Regions from separate parts of the Paenibacillus sp. 7516 genome, predicted to be linked through region 2. Evidence: a T-box and tRNA genes for the amino acid it is inferred to sense, from the RefSeq annotation. Region 2 holds a T-box; the other regions hold tRNA genes.
The links. The T-box of region 2 lies ahead of leuS (leucine--tRNA ligase). A T-box ahead of a tRNA ligase gene usually reads a tRNA of that ligase, here a tRNA-Leu.
Positions count from the first base shown of each region.

Region 1: it encodes a tRNA-Leu, which carries the amino acid that the T-box ahead of leuS (leucine--tRNA ligase) is inferred to sense. The anticodon was not compared.
Region 3: it encodes a tRNA-Leu, which carries the amino acid that the T-box ahead of leuS (leucine--tRNA ligase) is inferred to sense. The anticodon was not compared.
Region 4: it encodes a tRNA-Leu, which carries the amino acid that the T-box ahead of leuS (leucine--tRNA ligase) is inferred to sense. The anticodon was not compared.

Region 1 covers NZ_NPBI01000007.1:240,297-246,299, forward strand. Annotated here, with positions in the region: gene CHI14_RS08365 (X2-like carbohydrate binding domain-containing protein) at 1-1,534, opposite strand, end outside; gene CHI14_RS08375 (alkaline phosphatase family protein) at 2,021-3,586, opposite strand; tRNA gene CHI14_RS08380 (tRNA-Leu) at 3,902-3,986, opposite strand; cyclic di-AMP (ydaO/yuaA leader) riboswitch at 4,349-4,480, shown strand; gene CHI14_RS08385 (C40 family peptidase) at 4,486-4,950, shown strand; gene CHI14_RS08390 (carboxymuconolactone decarboxylase family protein) at 5,031-5,360, opposite strand; gene CHI14_RS08395 (hypothetical protein) at 5,487-5,705, opposite strand; gene CHI14_RS08400 (hypothetical protein) at 5,824-6,003, opposite strand, start outside.
Region 2 covers NZ_NPBI01000020.1:354,988-360,990, forward strand. Annotated here, with positions in the region: gene yqeK (bis(5'-nucleosyl)-tetraphosphatase (symmetrical) YqeK) at 1-324, shown strand, start outside; gene rsfS (ribosome silencing factor) at 342-689, shown strand; gene CHI14_RS17555 (CvfB family protein) at 686-1,591, shown strand; gene CHI14_RS17560 (class I SAM-dependent DNA methyltransferase) at 1,704-2,474, shown strand; gene CHI14_RS17565 (phosphotransferase family protein) at 2,653-3,609, shown strand; T-box leader at 3,705-3,970, shown strand; gene leuS (leucine--tRNA ligase) at 4,042-6,003, shown strand, end outside.
Region 3 covers NZ_NPBI01000008.1:75,787-81,789, forward strand. Annotated here, with positions in the region: gene CHI14_RS08825 (sn-glycerol-1-phosphate dehydrogenase) at 162-1,310, opposite strand; gene CHI14_RS08830 (hypothetical protein) at 1,469-1,660, shown strand; tRNA gene CHI14_RS08835 (tRNA-Leu) at 1,776-1,860, opposite strand; gene CHI14_RS08840 (adenosylhomocysteinase) at 2,078-3,271, shown strand; gene CHI14_RS08845 (Gfo/Idh/MocA family protein) at 3,313-4,305, shown strand; gene CHI14_RS08850 (winged helix-turn-helix transcriptional regulator) at 4,524-4,886, shown strand; gene CHI14_RS08855 (sensor domain-containing diguanylate cyclase) at 4,966-6,003, opposite strand, start outside.
Region 4 covers NZ_NPBI01000013.1:14,479-20,481, reverse strand. Annotated here, with positions in the region: gene CHI14_RS14270 (HAD family hydrolase) at 1-435, opposite strand, end outside; gene CHI14_RS14265 (hypothetical protein) at 608-1,003, opposite strand; cyclic di-AMP (ydaO/yuaA leader) riboswitch at 1,122-1,294, opposite strand; gene CHI14_RS14260 (glutathione peroxidase) at 1,664-2,140, shown strand; tRNA gene CHI14_RS14255 (tRNA-Leu) at 2,277-2,359, opposite strand; gene CHI14_RS14250 (urease accessory protein UreF) at 2,783-3,484, shown strand; gene CHI14_RS14245 (Rha family transcriptional regulator) at 3,742-3,945, shown strand; gene CHI14_RS14240 (nitrogen regulation protein NR(II)) at 4,003-4,659, shown strand; gene urtE (urea ABC transporter ATP-binding subunit UrtE) at 4,695-5,390, opposite strand; gene urtD (urea ABC transporter ATP-binding protein UrtD) at 5,368-6,003, opposite strand, start outside.

The sequences.
Region 1 (6,003 bases), on a different contig from region 2:
CAGCAGCCGGTTCATCTGCTACATTGGAATCGCTCGCTGTATCCGCATTCGCTCTTTCATTGCCTGTGGAATCCTGAATCGCTATAGTCAGGTCCTGTGAACCCTCTAATTGTTCCTTGCCTCCATTTCGCTTCCAATCTCCGGTATAGCGCATGCCTGTATCATCGTCATTCACCGTCGATGTTCCGCTCAGTGCCTTGACTTTCAGCATTCGTGAAGCATGAGGCTCCAATAAACCGCTGCTAAACCCTTCGTTAAAGGTACCCAGTTCGGAATGGCTCCACAGGTCACGGACCGATGCAGGTCCTTCCAGACCGATATCACTCCAATTAACCTTGACCTCAGCACTCCGGTTGCCCAGATTAAAGAGAGCCACACTGTACGTTCCATCTCCGTTATTGGCGTACCATACCTGCTGCTGGGTATCCATCGATACCGGATGAGCCGGACGTCCAGCCTGATTGACAGCGATCACTTCATCATTGGTCAGAAGTTCAAGTCCATAGCTGTCCAGCCTGGTCATGTCATTCCCTGTATACAACGGTGCAGACGAGATCGCCCAGAATGTCATGGCTGTCTTTCGTTCATCCTTGGTGAGCCCATCCATGGAACCATTGCCCACGTTTAGCGAGTCAAAATCATTCCACCCGCCAGGACCTGCATCACGCCACCAAAGCGCAGCGATTGGAAACAATCGTGCAATATTAGCCCACTGCGTTAAACCCACATTGCTGTCGTATGCTTCAACATCCCAGTCGATACGCCAGCCATTGGCGTGTTTTTTCCAGAAATCCACGTAGTTATGGTCCAGTGCCCATGAAAGCTCGAACCAGATATTATGCCTTGCCAAAGCCTTGGACCAAGCCTCCACATCTCCTCGTGCATCCCGGCTCAGATTGTTAATGCCTGATCCTGGAGTCACGCTGTCGAATTTGACAAAGTTAATGCCCCACTCGCCCAGTAGATCTGCGATGGAATCGATGTATTTCTGAGCACAAGGATTCGAAAAATCAATCTTGTAGGTATACGCATTCCAAGCATCCATCACGGTAAGCGGCTGGTAAGCAATATCCTGCATCCTGCAAGCTCCGCCCGTCCCATAAATCTCGAGGTTTTTATTGTATGCATCAATAGACAATCCGGGAATCAGATAGATCCCGATCTTCTGACCATTGTTATGAACATAGTCGATAACCTCCTGGAATCCGTTCGGATACAGCTCTTTGTTAGGAATCGGTCTTCCGTATTCATCATTATCTCCGTTCCATCCAGCGTCAATATTGATATATTCATAGCCATGAGCCTGTAACTTCTCTCGCATGGCATCCGATTGCTTCTTGATGCTCTCTGCTGATGTCCATTTTACGGAAGGGTCATACACCTGCATGCTGTAACTGCTCCAGCCCATGTACGGTTTCTCAGCCAATTTTGTCTCTGCCGCTGCTTCAACCACACGACCTTTGGTCCCTGTAAAACCAAACTGAACTGCTGCAAAGATGAACACCAGAAAAACCATCGCCATCCGATTACCCATTCGCTTCAAATCATCCCTACCCCCTCTGAAATAGTGAATTCAAACCAATAATGATAGCGCTTTCCTTACGTGAAAAGAATAGTGGATGTATTATGCTCAGGATAGGTACAATTCGGAATTTTGCGTACATTTCACCATGAAAGCGGGGGTACAACAGCCATAGAACAGGCATTTCTCCAAATAGCACTGGGTCTATATCCTAAAGAAAGTTGGAGTGGCTGCCCTAGGGGATTAACCGATGCCGCAAATGAAGCAATATGGACTGGCGGAAGTTGATGTCATCTATTCGAAAAATGTTCTGACGTACAGAGTATTAATCAACGCAAAAAACCACCGGTATAAACTATACCGATGGTCTCATAATCAAAAGATACGATCAGACAACAGCAATTCGAAGTTAAAGAGCATATCAAGGTGGCTTCTCTTGCCTCGTATCGGTGCGACCAAGCTGAATACGTTGAACGAGCTACTCCAGCTGTTTATTTATCAATGCACTATTGGTTTTCTTTGAGTCTTTTGGGTCAAAAGGTTAAGCAAATAATCTTTTAAATCCACGATTCGTAAATACTCAGGCTTTTGGTCTGTTCCGCTGATAATCAAGGGAACAAGTGATTCCTGTTTACGAATTGATCCGTGGCCTCCTCCGCCCTTGTGCGTTGGTGAACTGCCGCTGGTAAATTCATAGCCCGGTTTGGCCGTGACAACCAAAAATTCACCTTGGTGTGAACGGAGCGAGCTTGACAAGCGTTTCAGGACATCCGGATACTCATCGTATTTCAATGTATGTTTAATCTTGTTTGTGCTTAAGTCCAGTACCTCTTCATCCTGTTCGACCGTCCATGATTGGTTGTATGAATCGGTCAGGTTACCTCCTGATTTAAATCGGAGCTGTTTGCCTGTGGATCCCTGAACTGCGTAATTCCACTCATTTTCTTTCCAGGAAATAAAGTCAATGCGTGGATCATCCTTTAGCAGGTTTGCTGTATCTCTAAGGGAACGGTCCGCCTTCAATGAATATATATAGGCCATTGTTTCATTGACGGCAAGAATGAGTTCAGTCTCCTTCGATACAGCATCACCCGGACGCATAATATTGGCATCTCCAAGCAAAGAGGGCAGATCAATGACCGCATTCTGATCTTCAGGCAGAATACGGGTCATTCCACTGTCACCCGCAATGATAAAGATGGCATTTTGCAAAGCTTTTTCCGGAGAACCGAATGTTTGCAGTACGGATTGAAGCTGCTGATCTAACTCCTTCACTCCACGAAGTCCCGTAGGGCCTTTCTTATGTAACTCCCGATCTAAATCCGGTAAATAGACAAACAAAAAATCCGGTAATTTATTGGATTGAATTAAATATTTTAAGGCTTCAATCGCAAATTCATTATGAATCCCCATTCGCTTCGTTAGACCATCCGGCAAGTCTTTAATCCCTTGAAACGGATTAGACAAGGCACCCAGGGACAGTAAATCCGGCCCTTTCACATCAATCTCTTTGGGTAAAGAAGCAGCTGCCTGAATCCATTGAGGTATCGACAGCTTTTGAGCGGACATCCCCCTATATATCAGGCCATTGATTGAACCCGACTTTAATCCTTGCCGGGCAAGATCCTCATAGATCGTAGGTAAATTTCTGTTCAAATGACTCCCGTTTAAATGAATTAGAGCATCCGTCACTACCGGATGCACTCCTTGTTTGAGCACTTCCGTCGGGCCAGTTCCGTACATGATCATTTTTTTGTTGTCCGCAGAATACCAAGTCAAACCCGGCACACGGTGAAGGTCCGAATATGCACCGGTAAGCAAGGAGCTGTCAATCGTGACGGACATCGTGGGAAAAGAACTGACCAGGTTTTTATAATATTGCCCGTGTTTGATCAGGAATTGTAAGGCAGGAAGATCCTGCTTGCCGATTCCTTCGTCGATCGCCTGATACATTAAAGAGTCCACCATCAGGAAAATGACTTTTTTCGCATTGTTACCATTAGCGGAATTTATCCGCATCAAATCCTGTTCTTTAGGTTTCGAGCTCTGACATCCGATAAGCATGGCCAATAACAAGATCCAAGGTAATATCCGAATCCCTTTTTTCCTCATAGACAATTCACCCCATTTATGTACATTCTGTCTTGGAAATCTTGGGGTTATTCGAGGTGCTTTTTGCCAAGAGGCAATGGGACCTGAAGAAGTGCCTGTTGTTCAACAAAATCCTTTTTCAGCCGGCGCTCCAAACAGAAGCTCGACTTGCATACAGCTATTTTGTTTTTCTCATTTGATGAACAGCAGCATCTCTAATGTATAAAAAAACAAAAAGGTTCCCAATCTGCCAGAAAAAGCAGATCAGAAACCTCATGTATGAATTGATGCGGTCGAGAGGACTCGAACCTCCACGGGGGGTTAGCCCACACGGACCTGAACCGTGCGCGTCTGCCAATTCCGCCACGACCGCATATGGCATATCTCCGAGATAATCTATCGCGGCGACAAGAAATAATATATCATGTGAAATTTAAGGTGTCAACAATTAAATTGAAAATTATTAGACCTACGATAACCGAAACTTATAAAATCTGGTCGAGACCTGACTTTTTCTGTTGAGAATGAACCTTACTATCCTCTTCGACTCCAATTTACTTATTTGTCCAATTTATGTGCCGATGAAACACAAATTACGTTTTTGTCATCATAAATAAACATGGAGAACTACAACTTTCCACAAAAAGTCTTGAATTCCGTTAACATTGCAGAAGGAAGAAAGGTTTGACAATTACGCATTTATGCAATATAGTTTCAAAAGGTTACAAAATATTAATTATTCATTTGCCGAGTTTCATGTTTGAAAACGGGGGAACCATTTTGGGTGAATTATTCTTATACATAGGAAATATAGGGAACCTTCTACCGAACCCTTAGCTAACTCCGTAGGCATCGAAGGGAGAACATTCATTTTGAAAAAACTGATCATTTCTATTTTTGGCGCAGCCGTTCTATTTACATCTGGTGCAGCAAGCACTGAGGCGAGCAGTATCAACACCGTCGTTAACAACATGAATGGAATACCTTACAAGTGGGGCGGCACAACGCTGGCCGGGTTTGATTGCTCTGGATTTATGAGATATATCTTCCAAAAATATAGCATTGAATTGCCACGTACTTCACAGCAGCAAGCCAAGGCAGGTACTCCGGTATCCAAAGCCAATCTGCGCACAGGTGATATGGTATTCTTCAACACTTCAGGCAGTGGCATTTCGCATACAGGCGTATACATCGGGGGCGGACAATTCGCTCATGCTTCCAGCAGTAAAGGTGTCAGCATCACCAAAATGTCGAATCCCTATTTCAGTGACCGCTATGTAACAGCGCGCCGGGTGACCGGACAGTTTATGTATAACAAGATGCTTGGAAAAATATAAGTTAGACAGCAAAACAGGCTCTGGATCATTCCAGAGCCTGTTTTGCTGTCTTATTATTTAAACTCAACTACCGAACGAACCTAGTGCAATGCTTTTTGCACACGCATTGCACCTTGAGACAGCGCGTGACCGCCGCCAACCGCTCCGGCTACCGCAACCGTCTCCATAATCTCCTGATCGGTTGCTCCCTTCGCACGGGCCTCTTCTACGTGGTAAAACGTACATACTTCGTTATTAGCAAACAATCCGATGCCGAGGGCAATCAGCTGCTTGGTTTTGGCATCGATGGCACCTGACTGAAAGCATTCACCCGTAAAATCGTGATACGCTTTGACTACGCCAGGCAACACATCACTTAATTCTCCAATCTGATCCTTGTAGGCATGTACCTTATCATTCATCAATGTCATGGCTACCCGCACATCCTCTCGGCTGATAAGTTTACGAATTCTCGCTGTACCTATCTTCTCTCCCGAGCGGCGGAATTATGCCAAACCAACCATGGTAATTCCATGCATCCGTCTCCAGAGTGGACTCTATTCATCAGCCGGACTTTGGCGCGGCTCGCTAAAGAGCTGATAGCGATAGCTGCGGTCCAGCTTGACCACACGTCTGTTCTGACGACGGATAAGTACCTGTTCCCCATCCCATGCAACGACAATCCCGGTCACATCGTTCGATTCCAGACCATCCCGTACCACTCTTACTTTTTCACCCGATAAACGCAGTGCATCCAATTCTGCATCACTTATCATGTCTATGGCTCCTATATTCCAAAATAGTTTACAAAAAGAGACCTAAATGAAGAGTCATTTAGGTCTCACGTGACTGTATTGGACTGTTATGTCATTCGAAAAATATCCCGACTGAAAGTTACCGCTGCGCGTGCTCTTTGCTGTCGTTCTTCTCGAACCAAAAATCAAGCACTTTGGCGGACATCACACGTTCTTCAAGGTACTCCACTTGATGTGGTGTAAATTGTTCTTTCCAAGCGAAGGACAACTCTTCACACAAGCCTACAATGGTCAGCAACTCTGACCAGGCAACATAGCG
Region 2 (6,003 bases):
CAGCTCTGGCACTCTGAAGTAGGTGCTTTTGTGGCACAGCGCGATTATGGTGTTGATGACCCGGAAATCATTAACGCAATCCGCTGGCATACTTCCGGGCGTGTAGGTATGAGTCTGCTCGATAAGGTCGTATGTCTTGCTGACTATATTGAACCGGGAAGAGATTTCCCAGGGGTAGATCACATTCGTGAGCAGGCAGAGCGCAGCTTGGAAGAGGGATTGATTGCCGGCTTTGATTCCACGATCAGCTTGCTGATCTCGCAGCGCCGCGTCATTTATCCGCTGACAATGTTGTCGCGGAATGATCTGATTGCACACTTATAAAATATGGAGGTTGGTTCATGACAGTATCATCGAAAGAACTTATGAATATGGCGGTAACCGCCGCTGACGATAAAAAGGCATCGAACATTGTAGCACTCGATCTGAAAGGCATCTCTCTCGTTGCAGACTATTTCGTAATCTGTCACGGTAATTCCGATACACAGGTACAGTCCATTGCAACAGAAATTCGCAAACAGGCACATGCAGCTGGCGTTAACATTAAAGGGATCGAGGGCATGGATTCCGCACGTTGGGTGCTGATGGATATGGGCGACGTGGTTGTGCATATTTTCCATCGTGATGAGCGCGAATATTACAACATTGAACGACTATGGTCTGACGCCAAAGTGGTGGAAACGGTATGAGTTTGATTGCAGGCACGGTCGTCTCCCTGCCGGTTGATCGTGAAGTATCGCCTTTTGGCTACTTTTTGACGACAGGATCGGAAGATGTACTGCTTCACTATACGGAACTCACACGGGATGTCAAAATCGGGGAGACGCTCGAGGTCTTTTTGTTCTTTGATACAGAGGACCGCTTGGCAGCAACCATGAAAAAACCATATCTCACGCTCGGCGAAATGGCCCGACTGGTTGTGGCAGATATACATCCACGCCTCGGCTGTTTCCTTGAGATGGGACTTGGACGGCAGCTGCTGCTCCCCATCCGTGAATTGCCCGAATTGGAAGAGCTGCGTCCACACGTGGGCGATGAAGTTTTTGTTATTATGGAACATGACAAGCAGGGACGTCTTCGTGCCAAATTGGCCGGGGAACGTGAGCTTGCTCCCCTGTCATTCCACGCTCCAACATCATGGTTGAATGAATGGGTGGAAGCGACGGTGTACAAACCTTTGCAGATGGGTACTTTTGTGCTTGTAGAAGGCGGGGTACTTGGCTTCGGTGCTATCGGCATGATCCATTCATCTGAGCGCAACAGAATGCTGCGGCTGGGTGAAAAGGTGAAGTGTCGGGTAACGCTGGTTCGTGAAGATGGGCGTGTTAACCTGGCCATGTCACCTCGCAAAGAGGTGGGCCGTAACGAAGATGCGGACAAACTCCTGGCGTTTATGAAAGAACGTCCTATGGGCGGTATGCCTTACTCGGATGCCACTCCACCGGATATCATCAAGCAGCGCTTTGGAATCAGCAAGTCTGCTTTTAAGCGTGCTTTGGGCAAGCTGATGAAAGACGGACTGGTGACGCAGAAGGAAAACTGGACGTACTTGGCGGAGTCAGCTCCCAAGGATTCAAGTGAAAACAAGTAATCGTTAACGACATATTGGAACGAAGGAAGGCAGGGCAAGGCTGGGTGAACTCCGGACGCCCCTGCTTTTTCTTTTGGAATCGGAAAATGAAATTGAAAGTGCGGTGCCTGACATGTCTTACCGTAAATTTGCTTATGTGTACGATGAATTAATGGAAGATATGCCTTATCCGGACTGGATAAGGTTTGCAAGAACAGCCTGGGAACAGCATGGTATGCCGAAGAGCGTAGCCGAGCTTGGATGTGGAACAGGCTCCATTACGATCCCACTGGTCAACTCGGGGTTTGAAGTGACGGGCATTGATCTGTCTGCGGATATGTTATCTGTGGCGCGAAGCAAAATGGAGGGAACCCCTCAAGGTCATCGATTGTATCGTGAAGGTAGTGTCCGCTGGGTTCAGCAGGATATGCGGGATTGGAGAGTACCCGAACCTGTGGATTCAGTAATCTCCTTCTGTGACTGCATTAATTACCTGCTAGAAAAGGAAGACGTCGTTCGAACGTTCCAGCGTACCTACGAGATGCTAAAGCCGGAAGGCACATTCCTGTTTGATGTACACCATCCAGACACCTTGATCCGCTATGAAGAAGAGCAGCCTTTTGTCCTGGATGAACGCTCCGTATCTTATATCTGGACCTGCGACATGGATCGTGAACGGTGTGAGATTGAGCATCATCTCAGCATTTTCTCCCGGGTGGGTGACGGCGGCAAGGACATGTACCAGCGGTTCGAAGAGGTTCACGTTCAGCGTGCATACGATCCGGACTGGATGAGGCTGGAACTGACCAAAGCTGGATTCAGGAATGTCCGTGTATATGCTGATTTCACATGGGAAGAAGCTGGAGAAGGAGCGCAGCGACTATTTTACGTCGCGGTGAAATAGGATTGCAGATAGGGAACCGTCCTTGTAACAGTGAGGGCGGTTTTTTCCTGTTTTTATGATGAAATGCATTGTCAGCACGAGTAAAGAGAGCCATAATGGACGAAGGTGGAAAACGTGGAAAACGCTTACCCGATCTTGATGAATAGAATTCTTATTGATAAAAAAAGGTGGTGTAGAAGTGGAAAGTACATACAAAACAAGGCTGAGTTCAGAACAGCTGAATGCAATTGCCAAGCAACATTTTAATACAGGCATCCAGGAATACAGGGAAATGATTGACGGATGGGCCAACCATGCTTATTATATCTCGCTCGGCAACGGGCAAGAGGTGGTGCTCAAAATCGCTCCTTCCAAGGTTGGTAAACCATTGCGTTGTGAGCAGGATCTCCTGATGGCAGAAGTTCAGGCACTGCGTCTTGTGGGAGAGCTTCGAGATGTACCGGTCCCCCGTGTATTGGCGTGGGATACCACATGCAGTCTTGCTCCGGCGGAGTACTTTATGATGGAATATATGCCTGGCACGCCTTATAACAAGGTCAAAGATCAGTATAGTGCAGCAGAGCAGGCAGAGATTGAAGAGCAGCTTGGTGCATTCAATCGCCGGATCAACGAGATCAAAGGTGAAAAGTTTGGCTATTTTTCAGAAAAGAAACCAAAGTATAACACCTGGAAGGAAGCATTTTTGAGTCTGATGGATGATCTGCTGACCGACGGAAGAGAGGCTGGCGTAAAACTTCCTATGGATTATGATGAGCTTGCCCAATTGATTAGCGAGAAATCGGATGTGCTGAGTGATGTCAACGAGCCGGTACTCATTCACTGGGATCTGTGGGATGGCAATGTATTTGTGGAACAGGGGCGGATTACAGCCATTATTGATTTTGAGCGCTGCCTTTGGGCGGATCCCCTAATGGAGCACTACTTCAGTCATTTCAATTATACAAAAGGGTTTGTGAAGGGTTATGGTAGGGCCATCACAACCGATAGTGAACGAAAACGAAGAAGCTTGTACGATCTGTATTTTGATCTGATCCTGTGGATTGAATGCGAATATCGTCAATATGATAACAAGGAACACATTCAGTGGGCAATTCATAACTTGGAAGAAGGAATCGAGCGATTTCGATTGTCCTAGGCTGAATGGGGAAGAACAGCATTATTTATAGTCAAAAAACCAAGCAATATTGACTTTAGTCGTGCTTTTTTATATAATGGTCCCGATATTGTATACATATTTCGATGATAAGGAACAGTAGTGGATCCTGTACATGACAGAGAGTCGGCGGTTGGTGCAAGCCGATTGACAGTATTTCACGAACTCGCCTTGGAGAAATGCGGTGATTACACCATCCTGTGCTTGAATGTTTGGCATTTCGTTCAGGAATGGAAATCCGCATCGGTTAACCGCCGTTACAGGTCCAAAGGGAGTGGATGACGAAGCACGTTCGTCCGCTAACTAGGGTGGTACCACGGGAATTCAACCTCTCGTCCCTAGCGCTGCAAACGCTATGGATGCTGAGGTTTTTTTGTTGCAATAAAAGTGAATAACCAAGAGGAGGAACAATAGATGAGTGAAAATCACCAGCCGAAGCACGGCTATCAGCCGCAGGTTATGGAGAAAAGTTGGCAGCAGTATTGGGATGAGAACAAAACGTTTAAAACAGGTGAAGACCCGGATAAACCGAAGTTTTATGCACTCGACATGTTCCCCTATCCATCCGGTTCAGGTCTGCACGTAGGTCACCCGGAAGGGTATACGGCAACAGACATCGTTTCCCGTTTCAAACGTATGCGTGGTTATAATGTGCTGCATCCGATGGGCTGGGATGCTTTCGGTTTGCCTGCTGAGCAGCACGCTCTGGACACGGGCGAGCACCCGCGGGAAATTACATTCCGCAACATCGACAATTTCCGGCGTCAAATCAAGTCCCTTGGTTTCTCGTACGACTGGGATCGTGAGATCAGCACAACAGACCCCGAATACTATAAATGGACACAATGGATCTTCATCCAGCTGTATAATAAAGGCCTGGCTTATGTAGATGAAGTGCCGGTTAACTGGTGTGAAGCGCTGGGTACGGTACTGGCTAACGAAGAGGTTATCGACGGCAAAAGTGAGCGTGGTGGTCATCCGGTTGTGCGCAAACCGATGCGCCAATGGGTACTGAAAATCACGGAATATGCTGAGCGCTTGCTGGAAGATCTGGAAGAGCTGGATTGGTCCGAGAGCATCAAGGATATGCAGCGCAACTGGATTGGCAAATCCACAGGTGCAGAGGTTGTATTTGCCATAGAGGGCAGTGAAGAAGTTATTAAAGTGTTTACAACACGTGCGGATACCCTGTTCGGTGCAAGCTTCGCCGTTCTTGCTCCTGAGCATGAATTGGTCGATGCAATTACGACAGCGGAACAGCGTGAAGCCATTAAGGCTTACCAGGAGCAGGCTGCTCGTAAGAGTGATCTGGAACGTACGGATCTGGCCAAAGAAAAAACAGGCGTATTCACTGGTGCCTATGCGATCAATCCGGTTAATGGTGCAAAACTGCCTATCTGGATTGCGGATTATGTGCTCGCAGGATACGGTACAGGAGCGGTTATGGCGGTTCCAGGTCATGATGGTCGGGACTGGGAATTTGCGAAGCAGTTCGGTCTGGACATCATTGAAGTTATCCAGGGTGGGGACGTAACACAAGAGGCATATGCCGGCGACGGACCGCATGTGAACTCTGATTTCCTGAACGGACTGAATAACGAAGAAGCGATTGCGAAAATGATCGCATGGTTGGAAGATAATGGTAAGGGGCAAGGGAAAACAACGTATCGCCTGCGCGATTGGTTGTTCAGTCGCCAGCGTTACTGGGGTGAGCCGATTCCAATTCTGCACCTTGAAGATGGAACAATGAAGACGGTACCGGAAGATCAACTTCCTTTGCTGCTGCCGGATATCGACCAGATCAAACCTTCAGGTACTGGGGAGTCTCCACTGGCGAACGTAACAGAGTGGGTAAATACGGTGGACCCAGAAACGGGAATGAAAGCACGACGCGAGACCAATACGATGCCACAATGGGCGGGAAGCTGCTGGTACTATCTGCGCTTTATCGATCCACACAACGACAAAGAGCTGATCTCCCAGGAGAAACAGCAGCAGTGGTTGCCGGTTGACCTGTACATCGGGGGAGCCGAGCATGCCGTGCTTCACCTGCTGTATGCTCGTTTCTGGCACAAAGTGTTGTATGATCTGGGCGTGGTGAATACCAAGGAGCCATTCCACAAACTGGTGAACCAGGGTATGATTCTGGGAACCAATAACGAGAAAATGAGTAAATCCCGTGGTAATGTCATTAACCCGGATGAGATTGTGAATGAATTCGGTGCCGACACATTGCGTCTCTATGAGATGTTTATGGGACCTCTGGAAGCTACAAAACCGTGGAATGCTAACGGGGTAGAGGGCATGTACCGCTTCCTGTCACGTGTGTGGCGTCTCTTCATCAACGAGGACACTGGGGCAATCAACGACAAGATC
Region 3 (6,003 bases), on a different contig from region 2:
GAAACATACCTCTTGATATAGCTGTGACGTGCATCCCCTTCACTTTGCTCCAATAACTTGTTCGAACCTATAATAAATCATTGTATGATTTGTACGTACAAATAAGAGCAAAACACAGAGCCATTCCGATAAGTTTATCCGATGCACAGGTTGGTTATATTTTAAACTACGTTCAGAGTTTCATTAATATATTTAAGTCCGGTATATCGCTCTCTAAGTGTATGTGCGGTTGCAAATGCATGTTCCACCATATCCGGTGTAACCCCAAGCTGATCTACTGTGGTCGGACCCCCAACCTGCTCAAGCCATGCCATAAGCTGTGACGCATCAGGTAAAGTAGCATACACATCAAAAACAGGTTCTAGGGACAGACTTGCAAGTTCCTTGTATCGCTCTGTAAGAAGCACGCAAGCTACGCCGACTTTGGCCCCATGCAGAACAGGTTTCTGGCCCGCTACCATTAATTCCATCTCCCAACGATGAGAAATGTGATGCTCACCGCCGGATGCCGGGCGGGAATGATCAATAATTAGCATAGAGACACCGGAAATGATTAGCGCATCCATCAATGCGGTTATACCCTCAGCTCTTCCTTCGGCGATGGCTTGTACATTTTCGATGCAGGCCGTCAGCGCTTCTTCCGTCATCCGATAAGCAACCGGACAGAATGGCTCCCCGCCCAGATCACGCGACACAATCCAATCTGCCAGAGACGTATATTTGCCTAACATATCACCGAATCCCGCAGCCGTCATTGCTTGGGGAGCCTGCTGGGTAATGTCAATATCCGCAAAAATCGCTTCGGGCGGTACAGCCTGAAACGTCTGCTTGATGCCGCTTACAATGAGCGGCGCCCCTGCTGAAGTGAACCCATCAACCGATGCCGCTGTTGGGACAGACAGAAATGGCTTGTTCATTTTGGCACACACAAAGCGCACCAGATCATGTATGGTCCCCGATCCCACTGCGATGATGGCCTGAGTCATTTGTTTAACACCAAGCAGTACCTGCACAATAGCAGCCTCATCGGCAATGATATCCCCCGCACTGTTCTCCGGCATCTGGAATTCATCTGCTATGAGGCCCGCATCCCGTAGGCTTTTTACCACCTCACATCCCGCCGCCGGACCTGTCTGGCCATCATATACCACAGTAACCTGGTTATAGCCCTGTTCCGACAGGTACCCCGGTAATCTACGAATTGCACCATGTTCCAAAAAGACCTGCATTTGCACCAGCCGATGATCATGTCCACAGGTACACTGCTGCGCTTCCGCATTCCAAGCTGCAATGCGTTCGTTCATATCCATGTGATCGTAACCTCCCGTTTCTAAGTTCATGCATATTTGCACTGGAAAAGCCACACAATGAGTATAGGAAAAATTTCAATGATTTTCCTGATCACACTTTACTTCTTGTACCCGCATTTTGCAAATGTTTTGACAAACTATTTGAAGCAGGTGATCCCATGCAGCTCGGCAAAGATACAGGCATATCTCTCGGTTTTCTTGCAGGAACGACCCTGGGCAGCGGGATCGCGTTCTTGTTCCAATTTCAGGCGTATGAAGTGGTCGGCAGCGTTTCCCTTTTCGGCATTATTGGTGCCTTGTCCGGATTATGGACAGCGATTTTCTTACGCCAGCGTCAGCGCCAGCACTAACAACCGAACTTGAGGACACATAATCAAGGCCTGTTTCAGGGCATTTCAATTCGTAGAAAAATAAAAAAAGGTTCGAGAGATTGCAAAAGCAATCTTCGAACCTTTTTCTCTTCGATGCGGTCGAGAGGACTCGAACCTCCACGGGGGGTTAGCCCACACGGACCTGAACCGTGCGCGTCTGCCAATTCCGCCACGACCGCATAATATGTATCTTCTCATCCTTGATGAAAAGCATCCGGTTAATCCATTTCTCGTTTCACCGTAATTAAGAGTATACAGGCTCTGGAAGAAGAATGCAATACTTTTTTATAATCTGAAATTTATAGGACATATGTCCTTTTATAGAAATTAAAAACCTCCTATCGTTAGCACCAGCAACTGTCCTGAAGGACGGATAACTTATGGATAGAGAGGAATATGAGCAAACCTATGAACATGACACCTGAAATTATTGAAGAAGGAAAACGACATATTCATTGGACAGAAATGCATATGCCCCTCCTCGCTGCACTAAAATCCCGATTTTCCAAAGAACGCCCCTTTGCTGGCCTTACCATTGGAATCTGTATTCACGTAGAGCCTAAGACGGCCGTTCTATGCCGAACCCTACAGGCTGGTGGAGCCAACGTTGTACTAACAGGAAGCCCAGGCACAACCAAGGATCCAGTTGCTGCTGCACTTATCGCCGAAGGCATTCCCGTGTATGGACAACGTTCAGATGAACGCCGTCAGCATATGCACAATATTCATCACGTGCTTGAACACCAGCCGCATCTTCTCATGGATAATGGAGCCGATCTGGCTCGCACTCTCATTCAGCACTATGACCATAGTGGGCTCATTGGCGGAACAGAAGAAACCACGACAGGAGCCAATCTGCTGCGTGAGGAAACAGGGGCGGAAGTGACCTTCCCGATTATTGTCATTAATGATAGTCCCCTCAAGCGCATCATGGAAAATGAACATGGCGTGGGTCAGACCATTATTGAAGGATTCATGCGCACCACGAATCTGATTCTGCCTACAAGACGCTTCGTTATCGTAGGATATGGTTCCTGTGGACGCGGGATTGCCCGATATCTGCGTAATCTAGGCAGCCAGGTTATTGTGGTTGAGACCGAACCTATTGCTGGACTCGAAGCTGCTCTGGATGGATTTCGCGTAGCGAAGCTGGAAGAAACGTTTGCTTTTGCCCAAGTTTACATTACGGTTACAGGTCGCCCCAATGCCATCTCAATGGAACACTTCAGTCAGATGAACGATGGTACGATTCTTGCCAACGCTGGACATTTCTCCTGGGAATTGGACCTGGACGGACTTCGGCAGGAAGCTGCACATACCGAACGTCTTACAACAGATATCGAACAATTCACCCTTGCGAATGGCCGACGACTCATGCTGCTTACCCAAGGTGAGATGCTTAATCTTGCAGGTGGAAGCGGAAATCCTGCCGAGACGATGGATCTGGGCTTGTCTCTCCAGGCTGCTTCCCTGCTCTATCTTGTTCAGCAGCGTCAGCATCTGGTGAACGGACCACAGCCTGTTCCTCATATCGTCAATTCGGAGATTGCAAGCCAGATGCTGTACCACTTGAGCGAGAATCCTGTTTAGATTGACAAAAATGGTTCGATCAACAATGAAGGAGAATGGTTATGACTCAAACGAATCTTTGTTTTATTGGTGCCGGATTTCACGCAACGACCAATATCTACCCATCTGCTGTAGAAGCAGGGGCTACCATCCAGGCCATCTCCACTCGCAGTATCGAACGTTCTCAAGCCGCCTTGCTGCGATTCGGCAGTACAGGGTCAGCATATGATAACGCAACTCTCATGCTGCAAAATGAAGACTGCAACAACGTTGTTGTGGTAGCTCAACCTCAGGATCAAACGTCTCTCGCCATGGAATGCATCAAGGCGGGCAAGAATGTCTATGTTGACAAACCCCTTGGCTGGACTGCCAGAGAAGCTGCAGAAATTGCAGACGCAGCCGAAAAGGCTGGCGTTGTACTAATGGTAGGATTTATGAAACGCTATGCGCCTATCTATATGAAATTAAAGGAAATGATTGATGGTGGTTCAATGGGTAGAACGCGTTCGTTTCAGATGAAATTTGCGGTTGACAGTACTCCATTTTGCAAGAATGAAGAACAGTTTATGAAGCTCGCTGCCATTCACATGGTCGATCTGATGCGTTTCCTCTTCGGAGAGGTACAGCACGTGACGGGTACCACAGTCAAGGATGGGGAACATATTAATCAGAGCATCTCCCTGAAATTTGATAACGGTATTGTGGGCAGTGCCTACTTCGCAGGCATGAGTGCATGGTCACGCGAAAGCGAAAGCGTACTGGTTACATTCGATCACGGTTTTGCGTCAGCAGATGAAATGAATACACTTACCGTCCATCACTCTCGCACCTCGGACAGTCTCCCCTGGAAGGCTCTTGAAGAGCAGGATACGGTCTATACTCCTTCCAGCTCTCCCATGTCTGGCGCATACCGCGATCTCTACCTTCGTGGATTTGTAGGTGAGATGGCGCATTTCATGTCATGCTGCCACGATCATTCGCTTCCGCATTCAAGCGGCAAGGATAATGTCGGAACGATGGCCCTGTGTGATACCATCCTGTCTTCATTGGTCTAACATATAAATGTTACTGTATACCCTCAATCTTACATCAACCCGCTGTTTCGTATAACGAAACCGGGTTTTTTAGTATACATTGCACCTTTTCATTAATCCGATATCCAGGGTTTATAATCCGAATCAGACATGGTATGCTTTGAGGAGAATATACACACATTTTGGGTATGTAGTGCTCAAATTGATACTATAGACATAGCTGACGGAGGTGCAGATAGATGAAAAAAATCTCAACCGAGACATGCCCCAAACCCTATGGCTGCGCCGTAGAAGTTACACTTAGCGTTATTGGAGGCAAATGGAAAGGAGCCATTCTGTATCACTTGTTTTCAGGTTCCTTGCGCTTCAATGAACTCCGGAAGTTATTTCCCGACATTACGCAGCGGATGCTCACCTTGCAATTAAGAGAATTGGAGAGCAGCGGGATCGTACACCGGGAAATCTACCCTCAAGTGCCACCCAAAGTGGAATACTCACTTACGCCATTTGGGGAAACGCTCCGTCCGATCATATTCAGCATGCGGGACTGGGGAGAAACCTATACGAATGAAGTCGTCCAAGCCAAGTCACAGGAAGTATAGTGAACGCAAAAAAGCTGATTCCTTCTCATAAGGGATCAGCTTTTTTATAGTTATTTCATAGGCGATCTTCCCGGACTGTTTATGACCTTTCTACGGTCTGAATGGTCACGGTACGATTGCGCCCTTCTTCCTTCGCTTGGTAAAGAGCTGTGTCGGCCAGATGGAACAGCTCCGTCGCTGAAGATGAATGCAGCGGATATTCGGCAATCCCTGCCGATATCGTCACGGAGCGATCGATCGGCATGATACTCTCCTCAACCGATACACGGATAAATTCGGCAATCTGATAGGCAGTTTCAGCTCCGGTATGGCGCAGCAGCACGACAAATTCTTCCCCGCCGAAGCGGGAACTCACATCCTGCGGCCGAACGGCCAACCTGATCAAACCTGCAATATGCTTCAGTACCTCGTCTCCAGCATGATGCCCGTAAGTATCGTTAATGGATTTGAAGCGGTCGATATCCAGAACAATAATCGAGAATGGCGTCTGTTCATCAATCCATTGCTGAATGACTTCTTCAAATGTCCTGCGATTCGTCATGCCTGTCAGCACATCCGTTCTGGCATCGTAGGTAAGCTGATCCGTTTGCTTGCGAAAATTGACCAATGCACCCAAAACCGTGCGGGTTAGCAAATCGGCCTCCCTGTTCCAATGCGGTTTCATTGTGGGCAGATCCACTTTGCCCTGATCCACCTGATTAACCAGATCGGCCAGATAGACAAACGGACTCGCCAGTTTCCGCGCTACCCGAATGACAATCAGGGTCAGGAGGAGAAACGGAACCGAAGTATACAGCAATAACATGCGAATATGCTCATTCAACTGATCATATACCGTCTGGGTTGGAGATACGACCACGACCCCCCAATCGGTAGCAGGCACCTTCTGATACCCGGCAAGCGAATCTATGCCAGCCAGATTTTTGTACTGCTCCTTACCGGTTTGATCATCCATCAGCTTTTGTACAATTTCATTTTTACTGATGTCCTCACCAATTCTTTTGGTATCTGGATGAAATAGAAGCGTGCCCTTCGCATCGACAATAAAAAAATATGAACCATTGCTTGTCCTCAGCTGACTTCCAAAAGAGAGGTTCAAGATATTATTCTCCTGCAG
Region 4 (6,003 bases), on a different contig from region 2:
TACACCTTCTTCTGCCGAGCAAGCCAGTACATCCACGTACCTCCGCAGACCGTAGCTCTCCAGGCGCTCAGCTGTCCCTGGACTCTGATTGGCGATGATCCCGATTCGATAATGGAATGACAATTCCTTCAACACCGCGTCAGCAGAAGCGAAGGGTTTCTCCAGTTCCTTCCGGAACTTCAACTTCTCCTGGATCTGCTCCCTATGACGTTCATCGCTGATCAGCGTTCGAATGGCTACCCTCATGGGCCACTGCTCATAATTTCGGTAACAGGAGGCAAATATCTCTCGCACTTCCTCTATTTTCACCGGATATCCAAGCAAGCAGGCTTCTTTTACAAACTGCCCTATAATATCATCTACCGGCTCCCATTCGTCCACCAGCGTATCTCCTACATCAAAGAACAACCATTTTAACCCCCGTACATCCGGCACGCCTATTCCTCCTTGTTAGCCATGAACGCAATCTCTATAAATCAGCAATGTACATTAATGCTCAAATAAAAAAGAAGACCCACCATCATGCATGAGTCTCCTCAGAATTCCGTTTTTCCACAAGTTCAATTATAACAGGCACCTAACACCGGATCAATCGGCAGCTATCACATTAACCATTAAGCAAGAAGCCAACTTCTCCATTAAGGGAATACACAATGCGGTCAGCTCCCATCCCTCGGTAAATGCCTTTGGGGTGACTCTGTTCCGTAATCACACATAGTGATTTGGAGGTCCAGGAACGGCAGATCTGCAAATAGCGGCAGGTCAGGTTCAGACTGTTCTCGAAGATAAAAACATTGCCTACGCTCGACTGCGGTAGAAACCACTTCTGAGCTTCAGCTGTATTCATGCGAATGACGTTCTCCACTCCGATTCTGCGGAGCTTCCGTTCTTCTCCTGCACTATTGGTCAGAACGGCAAACGGCATTTTTTTGTACATCAGCAGCTTGATAAACTTGCGGCCTGCTTCATTCGGTGCTGTTACTAAAATCATCTCATTATCCATCATTCGTTCCTCCCTTGGCGTGAAAAGACAACAAAAAAGAAGCGTGGGGGACCAAGGCCTCCCGAACGCTTCTTGAATAACCCATGACGAAAACGCCATGAATATGCGTACGGCTTGTTGCCTCTCCCTTTAACGCTTACGAGGTTAGCTGACGGATTCGGGCGCGAGAGTCGCCCTATTTCCGGCTTGCACCGAAAAATTCACCCCATGGATTAGCTGCAATGACAGCCATTCCGATTGGTTCCCCCGTTTCCCACCCATGAATGAATGGAAACTCAGCGATTAAAACATCGTTCCTGTTTCATATATTGACCAGAGCGATATTATCGTTTGTTTCGTTGTTCATGTTAAGTTTAATTGAATTAGAAATTACGATATGAATCATACACCCGCGACATGTTAGTGTAAAGTCCGGTCAGATCACCGAATGGACGAATTTAAGGCATTACATATCAATGATATCGCTTACAACCAATCTATTCTCCATCCATCTCTATGAAGCTCGCTAATTCTCGTCCTTATGAAAAACGTCTGTAATTTAGGATTTCTGTTAGTAAGAATAGATATTTTGTATGATTAATTTTGCATTATCTAATTGTAAGCAATATAATATAGCTATAGGAATCATTAACCCATCATACGATATGGAGGCGACAGATCATGTCCGTTTATGACTACAAAGTCAATACCCTTCGGGGCCAGGAAGTCGAGATGTCCGATTATCGCAACAAGGTGCTGCTGATTGTAAATACGGCGAGCAAATGTGGTCTGACCCCGCAATTTGAAGGCCTACAGGAACTCTATAACAAATTCAAAGACCGGCAATTTGAAGTACTAGGCTTCCCAAGTAACCAATTTGCTCAGGAAAAAGGATCTTCCGACGATATTGCTGAGTTCTGCCAGATGAACTACGGTGTAAGCTTTCCTATGTTTGAGAAAATTGATGTCAATGGTTCAAGCGCTCACCCTCTATTCCAACACCTGACAACAGAGGCACCTGGACTGCTCGGATCCAAAGCCATCAAGTGGAACTTCACCAAATTCCTTGTCGATCAGAACGGACGTGTCGTGAAGCGTTATGCTCCAAAAACGACTCCTGACCAAATTGAGGCTGATATTGAGAAACTGCTGAAATAGATTAACATGGAGAGGCCATAATCAACATGGAACCAGAGAAAGTCCGGTTCTCTGTGAATGGCCTTTTTTATGTTGTTCCAAACGCAAAAAAGAGGTTTTCCATATACGGAAAACCTCTTTTTGTCGTACAATATGATGCGGTCGAGAGGACTCGAACCTCCACGGGCATACGCCCACTACCCCCTCAAGATAGCGTGTCTGCCATTCCACCACGACCGCATGTCGTAAATAATCGGCAACAAAAATGATTATACAGGATTACATTATAAAAGTAAAGCACTTTTATAAAAACTACTTTTGAACCTGTGTTTTTCCTCCAAATATCGGTTTTTATCGTCATGATCTTTTAACTGCTGCATACATTAAATTTCAATTCTTTTATACATCTTCATTTTAATTTTGGCTCTTCATAAGAAAATATATCATATACTTAACATTATTTTTTGAACTTTTAACCAAAATAGGTCACATAATATAACATTAAAGTATAAACAAAACTTAAAATAAGAAATCATTGACAAAATACGGATGTTTATGTGATTATATATATCATATAATTCGGATTTTAAACATAAAAGGATTCAGATATCAATACTAATGTTATATAAAATAACATTTCACGAACGTAGGAGGCGAAAGACCGTGAACCGTGGGAATAAGCTGCTCGATTATGTCAAACTGCTTGATTCCTCCATTCATGTCGGAGGTTTTACCCATTCGTTTGGTATGGATGTACACATCGCTGAAGGCAGCATCCGAAATGCCGATGATCTGGAATCCTTCATGCGCTGCCAGCTGCATCCCAGTATTGTTCGACTTGAGGGCATGGCGATTAAGGGTATCTACAGCGCAACGGATCATAACGACACATGGCGAACAGCTCTCATTGACAAGTTGGTTCACGTTCAGCGGACTCCTTCTGATCAAAGGGAGCAAGCCGCTGCCATGGGCAAAAGACTGATCAAGCTGGCCCGGGCTCTCCACCCCTGGATTGAATTCAGCCAGCTCGAACACACCCTTGCCAAATACGAGTCTGTAGGCTGCCTCTCTACTGTTCACGCCTGGATCAACCACTACCTCGATATCCCCGTCGAGGAAGCGGTAATGGGTTACTTGCACTCAGCCATGAATGCATGCATAACCGAAGCCTCCAAAGTCCTCCCCATGCATAACGAAACAACCCAGGAACTGCTGGTTCGCCTGGCCGCAGACCTGGAGCATGAATGGAATACCGTTAGCGCCTCCGCTGCGGATGGACCGGCACAGCCAACCTCAATGTCCATGAAATCGCTGTTCCCCAGCTTCCACATGCTTGGCGCAGGGCTGCATGCTTATCGCGCCTGAACTTACCGCCTTCAAGCTCCCCTCATATTTCCCCAAACGAAAAAGCACGCAGCAACCTCCTTGCTGACGTGCTTTTTCTCGTATGCCTATAGAACACAACGTTTTTACGTCATTATTTGATGTAAATACACTATTTTTCGTCGTTTATAATTGTTACATGACGTAAATACGTATATAATGTAATGAACAGCTCGCATCTCCCTCTATTATACACAGCCCAAGGCGGGTTGAAATACTTCTATGAGGGGTGAACCCTTTTGAACAAAAAGAAACCCGTGACTCCGTTCGGATGGGCCATCAAACGCCGCTTAACGGAGCTGCAGATGGACCAAAAAACGTTTTGCGAGAAGCACGACATCCCGCCGTATCGTTTATCCAATCTCATCCATGGCACACGAAAAGCCACTCGTTTCCGAAACCAGGTCGCAGACATTTTGCAAATTTCGGATGAACTACGATGACACTGCCATTACCTTGCCATCCCGATCCTTTAACTGATTGCCAAGGAGGGCCTATTCATGAGCTTCTTTACAACTGACCTTGAAAGGTTATCCTTTCAATCCCTACGTCATCAACTCATCATCGTCGACCGCGACTGGAGAATTTGCAGCTGCAATACCGCATGGCAGAACGGACTCGGGCGATTGCATCTCTCGAAATATAAAAAATCCGACACCCACCGATCTTCTTGCGAAACGTTTCATTATCTTCAGCTGCTGCAGATATGGGTAGCCCAGGAAGAGGAAACGGAGAACTCATCGATTATTCAAAAGTTAGAGAAGATTCAACACCCCTATGTTCACTGCCATACATATGACATATCTGTACAGTCTGCGAACCTGGACCTTCGATGGTTTAGGCTGGAGCTGACGCCCTTGCATCAGACGGATCCTCCTTCTCCGATGGGATTAGCTCTGATCTCGCATACAGACATCACGGAACAGAAGCGAATTGAACAGCAATTGAAGCTTGCTCTATCCGAAGTACGGACACTACGCGGACTGCTTCCCATTTGCGCCGTCTGCAAACAGATTAAGGATGAGCAGGACGTCTGGAATTCAGTCGAAGGTTATTTGGAGAGACATACCCATGCTGAATTCACACACGACATCTGTCCGGACTGCATCCGCAGGCTATACCCGAAGTACTCCAACATTTTGGATAAACGCTCCTGAGCATAACAAAAAAAGCAAAAAAATAACCACCTCTCCTATACGGACAGGTGGTGTTCAAATTGAGACATATCCAATTCCTCCGGGGATCCCTGCAGCGCAATTGCTCCCTTGTCCATGACATAGATAAAATCCGCAGCCCCGCGTACAAAATCAATGCTCTGCTCGACGAGCAGCACCGAAATGTCGCCCTTCGCCTTGATTTGCAGAATGACCTGCCGAATATCCTCGACAATTGAAGGCTGTATGCCTTCCGTTGGTTCATCCAGCAACAATAGTCCAGGCCGTGAGGCAAGCGCTCGCGCGAAGGCAAGCTGCTGCTGCTGGCCACCACTCAGATCACCGCCCTGCCGTCCATACATGGTCGCAAGGACCGGAAACATCGCGAGCACATCTTCAGGAAACGTCTTCACCCCAGGCGCAGATGTCTCCAGACCGAGCAGCAGATTTTCCTTTACCGTGAGCTGAGGAAAAATCTCACGCCCCTGAGGAACATATCCAATGCCTGCCTTGGCACGTTTGGCAGGTTCCAAAGCGGATATGTCCTGCCCTTTCCAGTGGATGGCCCCTTTCCTTGTTTTGAGCAGGCCCATCAACGTTTTCATCAGCGTTGTTTTGCCGACACCATTCCGGCCCATGAGGCAGACCACCTGTCCAGGCAGAACATCCAGATTAACACCACGCAGCACATTGCTTTCCCCGTAGCCCGATTCAATTCGTTGCAGCGACAGCATGGTCATCTCTCCTTTTTCCCAAGTAGACTTCAGCCACCCTGGGATCTTCCTGCACCTCAGCCATGGTACCTTCCTTCAACAGCTTCCCTTCATGCATCACGGTCACTTTTGCCGCGTACTCACGGACAAACTCCATGTCATGCTCCACAACCACGACCGAACGTTCACGCGCTATCCCCTGTAACAGCCTGCCCGTTTTATGTGTTTCCTCGTCCGTCATCCCGGCAACCGGTTCGTCCAGCAGCAACACGCGCGGTTCCTGAAGCAGCAGCATGCCAATTTCCAGCCACTGCTTCTCGCCGTGAGAAAGCGCTCCTGCCCGTGTATACACGCGGTCTTGCAGTCCAATTTGCTCTATGACCTGTTCCATCGCCGTGTTGATTTTCCCAAACCGCGGAATACCAAGGGTTCGAAGAGGTGAACGCTGACTTTCCGCCGCCAAGGCCAAATTTTCCTGTACGGTAAGGCCTCCGAAGATGGATGGAGCCTGGAATTTGCGTCCTACACCTTTCCGGACGATCTGATGTTCCTTCAGACGTGTCAGCTCTGTGCCGTCTTCCAGCCGTACCGTGCCGGAGAGAGGTTTGGTTTTTCCGCAAATGACATCCAGCAT